2 regions of the Kineococcus deserti genome follow, and region 1 is predicted to be linked to the other one. Evidence: predicted binding sites of a transcription regulator. Region 1 holds the regulator's gene; the other holds the start of a gene.
The links. The regulator HrcA, encoded in region 1, represses chaperone genes, less so after heat shock. The targets are predictions, from matches to a motif close to GNTNGCACTCGGNNNNNCCGAGTGCNANC.

Region 1 (3,403 bases):
TGCCCGCGGACGAACCCGCTGCGGTCCTTGAAGACCAGGAAGACGATCAGCGGGCCCAGGAAGGGCAACGTGAGGAAACCGGCGGCGATGGCCGACAGGTGCCCGAACATGCCCCACATGCGTTCGTCGGACGGCGACAGCGGGGCGGGAGCGTACTGCTGGTGGTGTTGCGGCGGCGGGTACTGGTGTTCGCTCACCCCTCGATGCTGGCGCATTCCCCCGCCGTTGTCGTCCGCCCGGAGTCGGGTTCTGCCGCCCCGCCGTCTCCTCCCCAGGTCGGGGCCGGGGTCACCGGTCCGCCGAGTCCGCGGTGACGAAGTCCACCAGTTCCTCCACCCGGCCCAGCAGCGCCGGCTCGAGGTCGGCGTAGGTGCGCACGGTGCCCAGGATCCGCTTCCAGCCGTGCGCGACGTCGGCCTGGGTGGCGTGCGGCCAGCCCAGCTCGGCCAGGATCCCGTGCTTCCAGGACTGCCCGCGCGGGATCGTCGGCCACCGGGTCCAGCCCAGCCGCTGCGGCCGCACCGACTGCCACACGTCGACGAAGGGGTGTCCCAGCACCAGCACGTGCGGGCTCGCGCCGACCTGCGCCACGATCCGCGACTCCTTCGAGCCCGGCACCAGGTGGTCGACGAGCACCCCGATCCGCCGGCCGGGGCGGGGGCCGAAGGAGCGGATGGCCGCGTCGAGGTCGTCGACGCCGTCGAGCATCTCCACGACGACGCCCTCGATGCGCAGGTCGTCGCCCCAGACCTTCTCGACGAGCTCGGCGTCGTGCCGGCCCTCGACGAGGATCCGCGAGGCGCGGGCCGTGCGCGCGCTCGCGCCCGCGACGGCGACCGAGCCGCTGGCCGTGCGGGTCGCTCGCGCCGGCCCCGCCGCCTTCGGGGCCACCAGCCGCACCGGCTGGCCCTCGACCCAGAAGCCGGGGCCCAGCGGGAAGGTGCGGGTGCGGCCCCTCGCGTCCTCGAGCACGACGACGTGCACCCCGCCGCTCTTCTCCACGCGCACGACCGCGCCCACCCAGCCGGTCTCGACGTCCTCCACGACCAGCCCCGTCACGGCCGGTTCGTCGCGGTGCACCGGCTTGGGACGGGTGCGGGCGTGCGGGTCGCTGGACAGCACGTCGCTGCCGTACCGGTCTTCGTAGGTGGCCACGCCGGAACGCTAGCCAGGCGCGCGGGGTTGAGGGTGGAGGCGCGGCGGAGGCCGACGGCCTAGACTTGGCACTCACGTGCGAGGAGTGCCAGACCGCAGGGAGGGACGGATGAGCGACGACCGCAGGCTCGCGGTGCTGCGGGCCATCGTCCAGGACTACGTCTCCAGCCACGAGCCCGTCGGCTCCAAGGTGCTCGTCGAGCGCCACCAGCTCGGCGTCTCGCCGGCCACCATCCGCAACGACATGGCGGTGCTGGAGGAGGAGGGGTACATCACCCAGCCGCACACCAGCGCCGGGCGCATCCCCACCGACAAGGGCTACCGGCTGTTCGTCGACCGCCTCGCGGGCGTCAAACCCATGTCGGCCGCCGAGAAGCGCGCCATCCAGACCTTCCTGGACGGCGCCGACGACCTCGACGACATCGTCGACCGCACGGTGCGGCTGCTGGCCCAGATCACCCGGCAGGCCGCCGTCGTGCAGTACCCCTCGCTCTCGCGCGCGGCGGTGCGGCACGTCGAGCTCGTCAGCGTCGGCGGCCGCAGCGCCCTGCTGGTCCTCATCACCGACTCCGGCCGCGTCGAGCAGCGGGTGCTGGACATCCGCTCGGCCACCGACGTCGAGGCGCTGGGGGTGTCGCTGGCCGCGCTGCGCACCCGGCTGAACGCCTCCGTCGCCGGCAAGCGGCTGCGCGAGGCCCGCGACGCCCTGACCGACGTCGTCCAGGCCACCCCGGCCGCCGACATGGCGATCGCCGCGGAAGTGGCCGCGGCGCTGGGGGACTGCCTGACCGCGTCGCTGGAGGAGCGCGTCGTCATCGCCGGCACCGCCAACCTCGTGAAGTCCTCCTCCGACCTGACGACGTCCCTGGGCAGCGTGCTGGAGGCGCTCGAGGAGCACGTCGTGCTGCTGCGGCTGGTCCAGGAGATGGCCGAGGACCCCGAGCACGACCGGGGGGCCCTCACCGTCCGCATCGGCGCCGAGAACCTGCACCTGGGCCTGGACGGCACCTCCGTGGTCACCAGCGGCTACGGAACCGGCTCCGACACGGTCCTGGCCCGGCTCGGCGTGCTCGGCCCGACCCGGATGGACTACCCGACCACGATGGCCGCGGTGCGTGCGGTGTCACGCTACGTCTCGCGCATCCTCGCCCAGTGAACGGCCCAGTGATGGAAACCGACAGGAGAACCCCGACCTCGTGAGCGACTACTACGACGTCCTCGGCGTCTCCCGGGACGCCTCGGCGGAGGACATCAAGCGCGCGTACCGCAAGCTCGCGCGCAAGCTGCACCCCGACGTGAACCCCGACGCGGGTGAGCAGTTCAAGGAGGTCTCCCAGGCCTACGAGACGCTGTCCAACGCCGACAAGCGCGCCGCCTACGACCGCGGCGGCTCGATGCCCGGCGGCGGCAGCGGGTTCGGGGCCGGGTTCGGCTTCTCCGACATCATGGACGCCTTCTTCGGCCAGGGCGCCGGAGGCGGCGGCCGGGGCGGCGGGCCGGCCAGCCGCACCCAGCGCGGCCAGGACGCGCTCATCCGCGTCGACGTCGACCTGGCCGAGGCGGCCTTCGGCGGCGAGCGCTCCATCCAGGTCGACACCGCGATCCTGTGCCCCACCTGCAAGGGGTCGTGCTGCCAGCCGGGCACCAGCCCGGCCACCTGCGACATCTGCCACGGCCAGGGCTCGGTCCAGCGCGTCGTGCGCTCGCTGCTCGGCCAGGTCATGACGACCCAGCCGTGCCCGACCTGCCGCGGCTTCGGCACCGTCCTGCCCTCGCCGTGCCTGGAGTGCTCGGGGGAGGGCCGCATCCGCGCGCGCCGGCCGCTGACCATCCGCATCCCCGCGGGCGTGGACACCGGCACCCGCATCCAGCTCGCCTCCCAGGGCGAGGTCGGCACCGCCGGCGGCCCGCCCGGCGACCTGTACGTCGAGATCCACGAACGTCCGCACCCGGTGTTCTCCCGCTCCGGGGACGACCTGATGTGCACCCTGCAGGTCCCCATGACCGCCGCCGCGCTCGGGGCGACGATCCCGCTGGAGACCCTCGACGGGACCGAGGACGTCGACGTGCGGCCCGGTACGCAGGCCGGGGAGGTCGTGACGCTGAAGCAGAAGGGCGCCGAGCACCTGCGCGCCCAGGGCCGCGGCGACCTGCTGGTCACCCTCGAGGTCGCCACCCCCCGCGACCTCGACGACGAGCAGGAGGAACTGCTGCGGCGGCTGGCCGAACTGCGCGGTGAGGTCCGCCC
Region 2 (3,403 bases), on a different contig from region 1:
GGAGACGGCGTCCTCGATGCGGTGCTTCTTCTCCTTGAGCTCGACCTCGGTGTGCGCGCCGACCTTGATGACGACGACGCCACCGGACAGCTTGGCGAGGCGCTCCTGGAGCTTCTCGCGGTCCCAGTCGGAGTCGGTGCGCTCGACCTCGGCCTTGATCTGGGCGACGCGGCCGGCGATGTCGTCGGCCGAGCCGGCGCCGTCGACGATCGTGGTGTCGTCCTTGGTGACCGTGATGCGGCGGGCGGTGCCCAGCGCGTCGAGGTCGACCTGGTCGAGCTTGAGGCCGACCTCCTCGGCGACGACCTGCGCGCCGGTGAGGGTGGCGATGTCCTGCAGGATCGCCTTGCGGCGGTCGCCGAAGCCGGGGGCCTTCACCGCGACGGCGTTGAAGGTGCCGCGGATCTTGTTGACGACCAGGGTCGACAGCGCCTCGCCGTCGACGTCCTCGGCGATGATCAGCAGCGGCTTGGAGGTCTTGAGGACCTTCTCCAGCAGCGGCAGCAGGTCCTGGACCGTCGAGATCTTGCCCTGGTGCACGAGCACGTAGGCGTCCTCGAGAACCGCTTCCTGACGCTCGGCGTCGGTGACGAAGTAGGGCGAGATGTAGCCCTTGTCGAACTGCATGCCCTCGGTGAAGTCCAGCTCCAGCGCGGTCGTGGAGGACTCCTCGACCGTGATGACACCGTCCTTGCCGACCTTGTCGAACGCGTCGGCGAGCAGTTCGCCGACGGTCGGGTCCTGGGCGGAGATCGTCGCGACGTGCGCGATGTCGCCCTTGCCGTCGACGTCGCGGGCCAGCTTCAGCAGCTGGTCGTTGACGGCCTCGACGGCCGCGTCGATGCCGCGCTTCAGACCCGAGGGGGCCGCGCCGGCCGCGACGTTGCGCAGGCCTTCCTTGACCAGGGCCTGGGCCAGGACGGTCGCGGTGGTGGTGCCGTCACCGGCGACGTCGTTGGTCTTGGTGGCGACCTCCTTGGCGAGCTGGGCGCCGAGGTTCTCGTACGGGTCCTCGAGCTCGACCTCGCGGGCGATCGTGACGCCGTCGTTCGTGATCGTCGGCGCACCCCACTTCTTGTCGATCACGACGTTGCGGCCCTTGGGGCCGAGGGTGACCTTGACGGCGTTGGCGAGGGCGTCGACGCCACGCTCCAGCGACTTGCGGGCGGTGTCGTCGAACGACAGCTGCTTGGCCATGAGTACTTCTTCCCTTCGTGTTCAGCACAACGAGGAACGCCCCGGGGGCCCGGTGACCGGGCGCCCCCGGGGCGTCAGAACCTCGTGCCGCTTACTTGGCGACCTTGGCGAGCACGTCGCGCGCCGAGAGGATCAGCAGCTCGTCGCCGCCGTACTTGACCTCGGTGCCGCCGTACTTGGAGTAGATGACCTTGTCGCCCACGGCGACGTCGACCGGGACGCGGTTGCCGTTGTCGTCCACGCGGCCGGGGCCGACGGCCAGGACCTCGCCCTCCTGGGGCTTCTCCTTGGCGGTGTCCGGGATGACGAGACCGGAAGCGGTCGTCTGCTCCGCGTCGAGCGGCTTGACGACGATGCGGTCCTCGAGCGGAGTGATGGAGACCGACACTGGTGCGGCCCTCCCCTTCTGCTTCAGCGAACTGGCGTACGGGACGGTCGGTGGGAGCGGACGTCCGTCGTCGCGGGTGCCGGCGGCCGCTGCCCGGTTGGCACTCCCCCGTGAGGAGTGCCACCGACGCTGCGCGAGACGTTAGCACTCACGGATGCCGAGTGCCAGAGATCCACACCTCCTGGCAGCATCGTCCGGGTGAACACCACCGACGTCGAGGCGCTGACGTCGCCGGCGGGCCGCGCCCTGCTGGCCGAGCTCACCGGCACGGCCGCCGAGGACCCCGTGGCGCTGGCCACCCGGTTGCGCCGTGCCGGGCACGACCCGGCCCTGGCCGCGCTGGCCACGACCCAGTCGCGGTTGCGGGCCAGGGCGGCGGCCAAGTTCGGGCCGCGGGCCCACGACCTGCTGTTCACCGCGGCCGGCGCCGAGCAGGCGACGCGCGCGGTGGTGGCCGCCGAGCACGCGCGGCGGTTCAGCGCCGCCGGCGTGCGCCGGGTGGCCGACCTGGGCTGCGGGGTGGGCGCGGACTCCCTGGCCTTCCTCGACGCGGGCCTGGACGTCCTGCCCGTCGACGCCGACCCCGTCACCGCCGCGGTCGCCTCCCACAACCTGGGCGTCCCCGTGCGCTGCGAGGACGTGACGGCGGGGATCGTCGAGGAGCTGTCGACCGCGGACGGGGCGTGGTTCGACCCCGCGCGCCGCACCAGCGGCGGACGGCGCGTGTTCGACCCCGAGGCCACCTCTCCCCCGCTGTCCTTCGTGCTGGCCACGGCCGCGCGTGTCCCGGCGACGGGCGCCAAGCTCGCCCCCGGCCTGCCGCACGACCTGGTCCCCGCCGCCGCGGAGGCGCAGTGGACCTCGGTCGACGGCGAGGTCGTCGAGTGCGCGCTGTGGTGCGGACCGCTGGCCCGGCGGGGGGTGTCGCGCAGCGCGCGGGTGGTGCGGGGCGCGGAGGTCTTCGACCTGGACTCGGTGGACCTGCCCGGGGCCGCCGTCGGCGAGGTCGGTGGTTTCCTGCACGAACCCGACGGCGCGGTCATCCGCGCCGGGCTCGTGGGGCGCGTCGCGGCGGACCTGGACGGCCGGCTGGTCGACGAGACGATCGCCTACGTGACGACGGACTCCCCCGCGCGTTCGCCGTTCGCGCGCCCGTTCCGGGTGCTGGACGTCGCGCCCTTCGGGTTGAAGACCCTCAAGGCGCGGTTGCGGGCGATGGACGTGGGACCGCTGACGGTCAAGAAACGGGGCACGGCCGTGGACCCGGACCAGTTGCGCCGGCAGCTGGCGCTCAAGGGTTCCCGGCCGGCGACGATCGTGCTGACCCGGGTGCGGGGCCGGCAGAGCGTCCTGTTCGTCGAGCCCCTCACGCCGTGAGGCCGGCCCGCATGATCAGCGCGTCGACGTCGTCGGGCTGGTAGTACCGGGCCCGGCGGGCGATCTGCTCGAAACCCTCGCTGCGGTAGAGGTTCTGCGCGGGCAGGTTGTCGGCGCGGACCTCCAGCAGCAGGTGGGTGGCACCGGCCCCGTGGGCCTGCGCGCGCAACGCCCGCAGCAGGGTCCGCCCCGTCCCGCGGCCCTGCTGCTCGCGGGCCACGCCGATGGTCTGCACGTCGGCGTCGGCCCCGGTGACCACGATCCCGCCGTAGCCCACGACGCGCCCGCCCTCGAGGGCGACGAGGAACCTGCGGTTGGGCTGGGCCAGTTCACCCCAGAAGGCCTCGACCGACCAGGCCGTCCGGCCGAACAGGTCGGCCTCGAGGGCGTGCACGTCGGCCACGTGCCACCAGCGCATCGGGTGCAGTTCCACGCCGTTCA

Region 2: groES (co-chaperone GroES) is a predicted target of HrcA. The motif match lies at 1,726-1,754, and genes of this name have one in related genera.

Annotation. Positions count from the first base shown of each region.
Region 1 is NZ_JBJLSI010000009.1:58,843-62,245, reverse strand. Features, by position in the region: gene ACRYR2_RS09640 (DUF4870 domain-containing protein) at 1-197, opposite strand, end outside; gene ACRYR2_RS09635 (DUF3097 domain-containing protein) at 289-1,155, opposite strand; gene hrcA (heat-inducible transcriptional repressor HrcA) at 1,265-2,311, shown strand; gene dnaJ (molecular chaperone DnaJ) at 2,352-3,403, shown strand, end outside.
Region 2 is NZ_JBJLSI010000028.1:7,128-10,530, forward strand. Features, by position in the region: gene groL (chaperonin GroEL) at 1-1,197, opposite strand, end outside; gene groES (co-chaperone GroES) at 1,289-1,585, opposite strand; gene ACRYR2_RS18610 (class I SAM-dependent methyltransferase) at 1,784-2,962, shown strand; gene rimI (ribosomal protein S18-alanine N-acetyltransferase) at 2,952-3,395, opposite strand.